Marinagarivorans cellulosilyticus: one gene and its partners. The protein of the gene in region 3 interacts with the protein of the main gene of each other region in a pairwise test. Links are inferred from orthologs where the notes say so. Each region holds a gene or a part of one and is shown on either strand. Other genes may lie near its edges. The genes, in order: MARGE09_RS11200, ung and ndk.

Region 1 (3,015 bases), 200 kb from region 3 along the record:
GACACCTTTGGCATCGTTGCGTGCTTTTAATGTGGCAGCAAAGGTTAGTCTGGCCAACTCTGCATTTTTAGCCGCAAGCTTAAGGGCGTCGGTTGCGCGGGTTAACTCTTTGGTGATCCTCTCTTTTTGTTTTTGTTTCGCGTACAGCACTTCGGCCTTTTGGTAATGTTCGGAGCCTAAAGCGTAACCTTTGGGGGCTAGAATATTCGCTTGTGCAGCATTGGCGGCATTCAGGGCCTGAGAGGCTTCTTTAAAAAGCGCTGTTTTGTTGGTGTCAGCAAATGCGCTTGGGTTAAAGCTTGAAAAAAGGCAAAGGCACAAGCTAAAAAGTGAGGTTTGGATAGATCGCATTATGATCCTCTTATTGTTGTGGGCGATGTAAGCGGGAGTTGTGAATTCTGCGCGAAGCGAAACTCTACAGTAAACATGGTTTGCTCACAAATGAAGATTGTTTCACGGAGTATGCGTTTAACGGGGGTGTTCAATTTGATTGAATCAGAGTTTATTGAATAAAAAACGGCTGAAACCTAAGGTGAAGACTATTGACAGAGATTAAGTCAATAGTCTGAATTACGATAAGGCAGTTTTTTGTCACCCAGAAGGACTTAGCAAAACGCCCTTGATGACAATTTGATGACATTAATGTGGCTGCTTTCCACAAAAGCTGTGGATAACATAGTGGATAGTGTCTATTTATAAGCGTGAAACCCCCGTATTCTCTGCCTAAGCAGCACATTGGTTAAAAAGTAACCTCTTTTAAAAAGTTATTTAATATCAATGTCTTACGTTTTTACGAATGGAATTTCAAAGAAATTTAAGTAATTCTATTGACAGAAGCCTTGGTCTTGCTTTTGTGCTTTTTTTATGTGCATAAAAAAGCACTGCTTTGGTGCTCTGTAGTTTGTGCAGACATAAAACTGTCATTTTAATAGAGTCACAAAATTGACACTTAGTCGAATTAGCTATATCTGGGGTGCTATGGCGACTGCTTATTGCTCTAAAGAATGGGACGGCTCATATTATTAAACTTAAGTATTAGGGTTAATCTGTGAAAAAGTTGCGGTGTCATACAGCTATTTGTAATTTCTTATTGTTAATAAAACAATAAGTGGGTATAACGACAGCCATCATTTAGAAGTGGGTTGGTAGGGCTTTATATGCGTCTTGATACATTGACTGTTGCTGTTGCGATATTTGTATTGGGCTTACTGTTAAGTAGCCTTAGTTTGTCAGATGTTTTTGGCAGTCAGCAGCCTGAAGCACCAGCTCCACATCAGCAAGGCTTCGCTATAGAATCAGACTAATGCGGTGTTGTTACGCGCTTATCTGTAAAAATACCGTCGAGTTTAATATCCCACCAGTACGTCACTATTCCTGCCTGTCTTTGTAATTCGTGCGCGACTCCCCAAATTACTTTCTTTCTCCGTTTTTTTAATTGCCCAAGTGTTCGGTCGTAATAGCCGCCGCCCATGCCAAGCCTATTGCCTTTATTGTCGAAGGCGACAAGAGGGCAGAGAATTAAGTCGAGTTGTGATGCACGGATTTCTTCAGAGAGGGAAGGTTCTTGGAGGCCGAATCGGTTTTTGATTAATTTTGTTGTTTTTTTATATTCCAGAAACTTCAGCTTTGGTCCATGCAATACCGGAAGGTAGCAACGTTTTCCTTGTTTGATGGCAAGTCTAATGAGTGGCTGAAGATTGATCTCGCCCTTGCTGGCAAGGTAAAGGCTTAGCGTGTGGCTTTTGCGGAACGCGGGATGACGGCCAACTCTTAACGCTAGCTGCATAGCTGCCCGTTGTTGCTGAGCCTTGCTCAAAGCATTGCGAGCTTTTTTGACAGTGTGTCGAATGGTGGTGTTAGGCATTTAAGGTAGGGCTGTTGAGAAAATCTGAGAGCAACTGAAAGTTCTTGCCTTGAACCCGATGGTTCAAGTGGGAGAACACTGATACACATTAGGCTTTCCGTCAAGCGGACGTGCACACAATGTAAGCTAGCGAGCTCCTTGTCTACGTTTATCGGCTCAGGGAATTACTCCCAGCTACCCTCAGAACTCAATTATAACATGTACTCGGGAGCTCGAAAGATTTTTATCTTGTAGCAGTTGTTTGTGTGGCTGTGAGCAGCTTGGTAAATGCGTATAAAAAAAGACCCGGCGATCGGGGGGAACGCCGGGCCAGGACCATTAGGAGTGAAACATTAAGGAAAAATCCTCAATCGAGCGCTCAACAAACTACGCACATTGTTAATTGCTCTGCCAGCGTACAACACACTTGGGGGAATGCGTAACGCCGGTATTACTTAGTATTGTTCACAGGGGGAAAAGTTCCAGTCTGTTTTTGGCGTTTATTAAATCTATTTGTGTTTAAAGTATTATCTATCCATGGCATCTGTTATATCGACGTTTGACGGCTCTATTTTTATAACTATTGGTTAGGTCTCGCGAGTCAATAAGTTCGATACTAAAGGGAGTTGGTTTCGTAGTTGATCTGCAGTGCTTGTGCGCAAAGCCCATTGGTCTAGTTGTGAGTGCATGCTGCGAAGCTTTGCTTGAATATTGCGCGCCCCGGTGGATATCGCTTCGTAGGTGAGGTAATGGTCTTCTACGCTGAGTTTTGCTAGTTCTCGTAGTTCTAAGTGAAAAATACTAATGATGTCGTATAGCGTATCTTTTCGCTCGGTGTCGGAGCTTTCCCAGTAGGCGTTATCTAAAGTAGTTAAAAACTCTTCTAGTAAGTGGGTGACTTCGGCTATCGAGGTTTGCATGGCTTTTTTCCTCACGTAAATTCTGTAGGTGTGTACGAACTTACTTGAGTATAGACCGCGTATCGGTAGCAAGAGTTTATGTCTGGCTTTTATGGAGGAGGGCCGGCATACGCCGGCTTGGGAGTAGAGCCTAAGGTAAAACGAGTATTGCGCGAAAATCGTTAACATTGGTGCGCGTAGGGGTTGTGATGATTAGCCGGTTAAGGTGTTTAAAAAACGTGTAACCATCATTGTTGGCTAAATAATCTTTGC
Region 2 (2,914 bases), 2.2 Mb from region 3 along the record:
TGCGCCAGAACTGTACTTAAAGCGCTTGGTAGTGGGTGGTTTTGAGCGCGTTTACGAAATTAACCGCAACTTTCGTAACGAAGGTTTAAGCACGCGGCATAACCCAGAATTCACTATGTTGGAATTCTACCAAGCCTATGCTGATTATCATGACCTTATGAATTTAACCGAAGACATGCTGCGTAAAATGTCTGAGGCGGTAATGGGCACAACAGAAATTGTAAGCACTAAACCCGCTAAAGAAGGTGAAGAACCTGTGACGGTAACTTACGATTTCGCCAAGCCTTTTGATCGTTTAACGGTGATTGAAGCCATTGTCGCGCACAATAGCGATATTACGGCGGAGCAATTAAATGATGAAGAGCAGGCCAAGGCTATATTGAAAAAACTAGGCATTGAGTGCAAGCCTTTTTGGGGCTTAGGTAAAATTCAAATAGAAATATTCGAAGCCACTGCCGAGCATAAATTAGAGCAGCCAACCTTTATTACAGAATACCCAGCAGAGGTTTCGCCGTTGGCGCGCCGCAGCGACGATAACCCTTTTGTGACCGATCGTTTTGAGTTTTTTGTAGGCGGGCGTGAGCTGGCGAATGGCTTTTCGGAATTAAATGATGCCGAAGACCAAGCCGAGCGCTTTCAAAAGCAAGTGTCTGAAAAAGATGCGGGTGACGATGAAGCCATGCACTACGATGCCGATTATGTTCGCGCCTTAGAATATGGTTTACCCCCAACTGCTGGCCAAGGCATTGGTATTGACCGCTTAGTGATGTTGCTAACCGATTCACCTTCAATTCGCGATGTATTGCTCTTCCCACATATGCGCCCAGAGGTGTAGTGTTTTGTATTATTAAAGCCCACCTCGGTGGGCTTTTTTGTTGTGATGTGCATATTGTTGATTATTGAGGTAGTGCATGAAGAAAAAAGTCGAATTACACCCGTCGTGGTTACGCTATTTACAGCCCGAATTCGACAAGCCCTATATGCAAGGTTTACGGGCTTTTTTACTCGGGGAAAAAAGTGCGGGCCGAAAAATTTACCCTGACGGCAAGCTGATTTTTAACGCGCTAGATAGCACGCCGCTGGACGATGTGAAAGTTGTAATCTTGGGGCAAGACCCTTACCACGGCCCTAATCAGGCGCATGGTTTATCGTTTTCGGTTCCTGTTGGCGTTGACGTTCCGCCATCGTTGCGGAATATGTATCAAGAGTTAGCAAGCGATGTAGGCTTTGTGCCGCCTGGGCATGGCCATCTGCAGCATTGGGCTGATCAAGGTGTATTACTATTAAATGCCACCTTAACGGTGGAGGCGCGCAAGGCCGGCTCACACCAAGGCAAAGGTTGGGAGCATTTTACCGATGCCATTATCCATGCGATTAATGATCATTGTGATAATGTCGTTTTTTTATTGTGGGGCGGTTACGCGCAGAAAAAAGGGGCTTTTATTGATGGCAATAAGCACTGCGTATTAAAGGCGCCGCATCCATCGCCGCTTTCGGCTTATCGTGGTTTTTTTGGCTGCCAACACTTTTCTAAAACAAATGCATACCTTGCTGAGCACGACAAGCCTGCTATTACTTGGCAGCTGCCTAATCTTTAAAACTGCCCTTAATTTCTTAGTCACTTTTTATCATGATGAACTTCTGCGGGAATTGTTCAAGTAAGTCTTTAAAAGCCCGATTGTTTTCATCTTGGTTGTATAGGGGGTTTTCTATTGTTATTAGTCGTATTTTTTTGCTGTTTTGTAATATGTCGGCATCGCTAAAAATACTTTTAATCAAAGCATTTGCTTCGCCATTTTCGGTGAAACGTTCTAACCCCTTTTTTAATCGCGTGGCGAGTTCGGGTATAGCACTGCTGGTGTTTAGTTGAATGGGGATGGGGTAGTACAGCATTAAATCATCGAGTGTTGTGATTTTCATGTCTTGTGAGTTGCCTAGCGCGGCGGGGTCGTCTAAAACGCTAAGGGCAATATAATCAAAGCGTTTTTTCTCTAACATAGGCAATAAATTATTGGCTAATAACCCCTCTTTGTAAGGTATGTTCTGCGCTTTAAATATCTTTTTCTCGGCCCAGTTGTGGCCAATTCCAGCATTGAACTCGCGCAAATTATCAAGTGTGCGAATGTCATTAAACTGCTCAATATCTTGTTCCTTGGTTAATAATACCCTCAGGCCCAATACGCTACTTAAAAATGGGATTTCAATATTTGATATTTTGCGCTGCTTGGCAGGTAGTGCGTGTTGGGTCGAAAAGTAAAGGTGTATTCGAGTGCCGTGGTCGATCATTCTTTTAATGCGTTCATCGCTGGTCTTAACGGGGTAATGATTGAGTACGTAATCGCCATATTCATCGCGCGTCAGTTCTAACGAGCGCTCTATTGTTGTTTGCAATATTTTTTGTATGCTAGGAGTGAATGACAAGTTATAGAGGGTGATTTCTGTTGTGGGCGTAGCGGCAGTTGTGGGCGTACCGGCAATAGCGGTGTTATAGGGTGATACTAGTAAACAGGTGAGGCTCGCCGCGATGCATTTAAAGCGAACCAAGGTTGTATAAACATTAAACGTGCAGATAAATGCCAGTGGATTTATTATCATAACCTTATTGTAATAAGTATAAACAAAGACAGTGCGGTCATGTCTGTGGATTCTCGTGCGGTAAAGGTGTATTTCGCGCCAATCTGGCAGTGTTCTAGTACGCATGTAGTCTTCTCAACTATAGTTTATATTCAAATGGCTGGCGATTAATTGAGCGACCTACCTACCTTAGGCTAGAAAGGGGCTGCACATGACGGCTACTACAACTATTAGGTGTACTGAGTACTTTGACCGAAACTGATATATGAATTTCATTACACGTCGACTGCAATACTACCTTGGTATTATTGTGGTTATTAGTATTGCCCTACCTGCGCTA
Region 3 (2,984 bases):
CATTAAGCTGGTGCACCAAGGCTAGCCCCTGCAAACCACGGGGATTTTTTTTATCAACTTCCAATACATCGAGAAACTGCCGCAACGCCTGATCACGATTGCCAGCATCGAGGTATTTCATCCCTAACTCAATACGAGTATCCATAGCCTTTGCCGGATCCACTTTGGACGTTTTAGTTACGCCAGTGGAAACACAGCCGGACAACAGTAGAATGCTAATAGTTAAACTTATTGCTTTCATCGTTATTGTTACTCGCATGCATCTAATTTTATTAAGGATTCCCACCCACAAAATTCACGACTTCCTCCGATGCAACACCGGTTAAACCATAGCGAGCACTTCTACGGGTAATATCATTGACTTCACCCGCTAGCTGCCCACAAGCCGCATCGATATCGTCACCACGTGTAGTGCGTACCGTGGTGGTATATCCGGCCTCAATTAGAATCGTTTGGAAGCGACGCAACGCGTTGTTACTCACTCGCTTGTAGTTCGATAAATTAAAGGGGTTAAAAGGAATTAAATTAATTTTGACAGGGATATTCTTTAACAGCTCAGCAAGCTCATGGGCGTGCTCGGGCCGATCATTAACATGATCAATTAAAGTGTATTCAATCGTAATTTTACGGCGATTATCAGGCAAGCCGGTAATATAGCGCTCAGCCGAATCGAGCAACGTCGCTATAGGGTATTTTTTGTTGATGGGCACCAGCTCATTGCGTAACGCATCGTTAGGCGCATGCAAAGAAATCGCCAAACATGCATCGGTATGCTCACCCAATTTATCCAGCATCGGCACTACGCCGCTGGTACTTAATGTTACTCGCCTCTTGGACAAACCGTAGCAAAAGTCGTGCATCATTAAATTCATCGCATCGACAGAATTGTCGAAGTTTAATAACGGCTCCCCCATCCCCATCATCACAACATTTGTAATTTTCCGAGGGCCTTTTTCCGTCAGCTGACCAAACGATTTAGCCGCAATCCAAACTTGCCCAATAATTTCGGCACAGGTTAAATCTCGGTTAAAGCCCTGCTTGCCTGTCGCGCAAAAGCTACAGTCTAGGGAGCAACCCACTTGCGACGACACGCATAAAGTACCGCGCTCGCCATCGGGTATAAACACCGTTTCGACAGCGTTATTGCCGCTAACGCTGATTAGGAATTTGCGCGTACCATCAATGCTATCTAACTGCTTAATAAGCTCGGGCGGTCTAACTTCAGCAATTTGCTTCAATTTTTCACGAAGCGCTTTACTGATGTTCGTCATCTCATCAAAGTCAGTGACGCCGTACTGATGAATCCACTTCATAACTTGGGTTGCGCGAAACTTCTTTTCCCCGATGCTCTCAAAGAAAGCAACGAGCTTGGCCTCGCTCAGACCAAGTAAATTCACGCATTCCACCGCGGACTCAACAGTACAACTAGACATATAACCTGCTTGCCTTAACGGCTAAAGATTTCACTTTCAGAGAAAAAATAACTGATTTCACGCGCAGCTGATGCGGCTGAATCACTACCGTGCACAGCATTGCGAGAAACTTCCTTAGCAAAATCTGCACGAATAGTGCCCGGCGCTGCATCAGCAGGGTTTGTAGCGCCCATGATGTCACGATTCTGGGCAATAGCGCCCTCACCCTCTAAAACCTGAACCAACACAGGACCGCTAGTCATGAACTCGACTAGCTCGCTAAAGAATGGGCGCTCTTTGTGCTCGGCGTAAAAACCACCAGCTTTCTCTTCCGACAAAAGCATCATTTTTGCTGCAACCACTTTTAGGCCTGCATCTTCAAACCGCGTATATATCTTACCTATAACATTGTCTGCGACTGCATCAGGCTTAATGATGGATAAAGTACGTTCTACTGCCATGGATAACTCCGTTTCTATATCGCCGCGCGAAAGACGGCACAGTTAAAAAATGGCGGAATTATACGGGTTTTTGGCGCAAAGTGCTAAGTTAGGACGCACCAAAGCGTAGCATTCTGAGAATTACACCAAGCCTTACTCAGCCTTTGCTGGCGATTACAAACAAAACCCAACTGTCAATCAGCAATTTTCTGCCCCGCCAACACAAAAATGTCATAAAAACTTAACCTTTGTGTGGTAACCGCCTGTTAATCTTGAATCATCTATCCACTGAAAGCCCAGTAATTACGACAGGTAAGCCCATGAATACAATAAAAACAGCCGTCTTAACCACTCCTTTTCTACTTGCACTCAGCATTGGTGTTTACGCAAAAACGCCACAAACACCAGCCAGCTTTGGCTTTTCAGGCGATGCCATTAAGCAAGCGCTGCCACACGAGCAACTCCCCAGCCCGAGCAATATCGCCATATACTGCCAAAGTGATGTTGCAATCGATGGCAGCAACGATACGCAATGCTTCGAAAAGAGCGGCTTAGCGAAACTCGAAAAAGGGGTTGAAGCTGCCATAGAGAAACAACGCTTCATACCGGCAACCGAAGATGGCGATGCCGTCGCGGTAAGAATGAATTTCCGCGTCATTTACCAGCAAGACGAAGACTCTCAGTCGGTGCTGTTAATACCTAACTTAGGCTCCCTGCAAAGTACGCTAGGGGTTAACTACTCAGAACCGCAGGAAAAACTAGACGCTGGTTGGTTTGACATATTCGCCAAGACCAACAAAAACGCAGAATCCTTCTTTCGGCACGACGCCTCCCCTATTCGCGCCAAAGCCATAGTCAATACTGATGGCACAAGCCGAAGCGTATCAATGATAGATAACACACATCGCCAACAAGAATCAGCCTTAACTAACTCGCTGAGAAAAGCCTCTTTTATCCCCGGCTTTGTCGATGGCAAACCAGCAGAAATGGGGTATTTGGCAATAGTGACGGAATAAAAAAACGACCCACAAAAAAGCCCCGCTTATGACCATAAGCGGGGCTTTTTTTACATCAAAGCAATAAGCTCTAAATATTACTTCAATTTATATTTCGCATCTTCAAACACACGATT

What was found.
Region 1: the proteins of ndk (region 3) and MARGE09_RS11200 interact in binary tests that used the Escherichia coli proteins (3 or more experiments, as listed by UniProt). The link is inferred for Marinagarivorans cellulosilyticus from one-to-one orthologs.
Region 2: the proteins of ndk (region 3) and ung interact in binary tests that used the Escherichia coli proteins (3 or more experiments, as listed by UniProt). The link is inferred for Marinagarivorans cellulosilyticus from one-to-one orthologs.

The regions. Positions count from the first base shown.
Region 1 is NZ_AP023086.1:2,784,482-2,787,496, forward strand. The notes cover bases 83-2,937. They hold MARGE09_RS11200 (5-formyltetrahydrofolate cyclo-ligase), read right to left. Parts: upstream 1,865-2,937; coding sequence 1,301-1,864; downstream 83-1,300. Other genes in these bases: MARGE09_RS11190 (OmpA family protein), read right to left, coding at 83-351; MARGE09_RS11195 (hypothetical protein), read left to right, coding at 1,158-1,304; MARGE09_RS11210 (hypothetical protein), read right to left, coding at 2,431-2,763; MARGE09_RS11215 (glycerate kinase type-2 family protein), read right to left, coding at 2,894-2,937. Outside these bases: more of MARGE09_RS11190, read right to left, coding at 1-82; more of MARGE09_RS11215, read right to left, coding at 2,938-3,015. UniProt on the Escherichia coli protein: Involved in the removal of 5-formyltetrahydrofolate.
Region 2 is NZ_AP023086.1:818,626-821,539, forward strand. The notes cover bases 1-2,754. They hold ung (uracil-DNA glycosylase), read left to right. Parts: upstream 1-911; coding sequence 912-1,598; downstream 1,599-2,754. Other genes in these bases: lysS (lysine--tRNA ligase), read left to right, coding at 1-835; MARGE09_RS03135 (hypothetical protein), read right to left, coding at 1,615-2,595. Outside these bases: MARGE09_RS03140 (sensor histidine kinase), read left to right, coding at 2,840-2,914. UniProt on the Escherichia coli protein: Excises uracil residues from the DNA which can arise as a result of misincorporation of dUMP residues by DNA polymerase or due to deamination of cytosine.
Region 3 is NZ_AP023086.1:2,984,346-2,987,329, reverse strand. What follows is about bases 161-2,984. They hold ndk (nucleoside-diphosphate kinase), read right to left. Parts: upstream 1,874-2,984; coding sequence 1,448-1,873; downstream 161-1,447. Other genes in these bases: MARGE09_RS11925 (SurA N-terminal domain-containing protein), read right to left, coding at 2,946-2,984; MARGE09_RS11930 (hypothetical protein), read left to right, coding at 2,173-2,868; rlmN (dual-specificity RNA methyltransferase RlmN), read right to left, coding at 273-1,433; pilW (type IV pilus biogenesis/stability protein PilW), read right to left, coding at 161-241. Also shown: more of pilW, read right to left, coding at 1-160. UniProt on the Escherichia coli protein: Major role in the synthesis of nucleoside triphosphates other than ATP. The ATP gamma phosphate is transferred to the NDP beta phosphate via a ping-pong mechanism, using a phosphorylated active-site intermediate.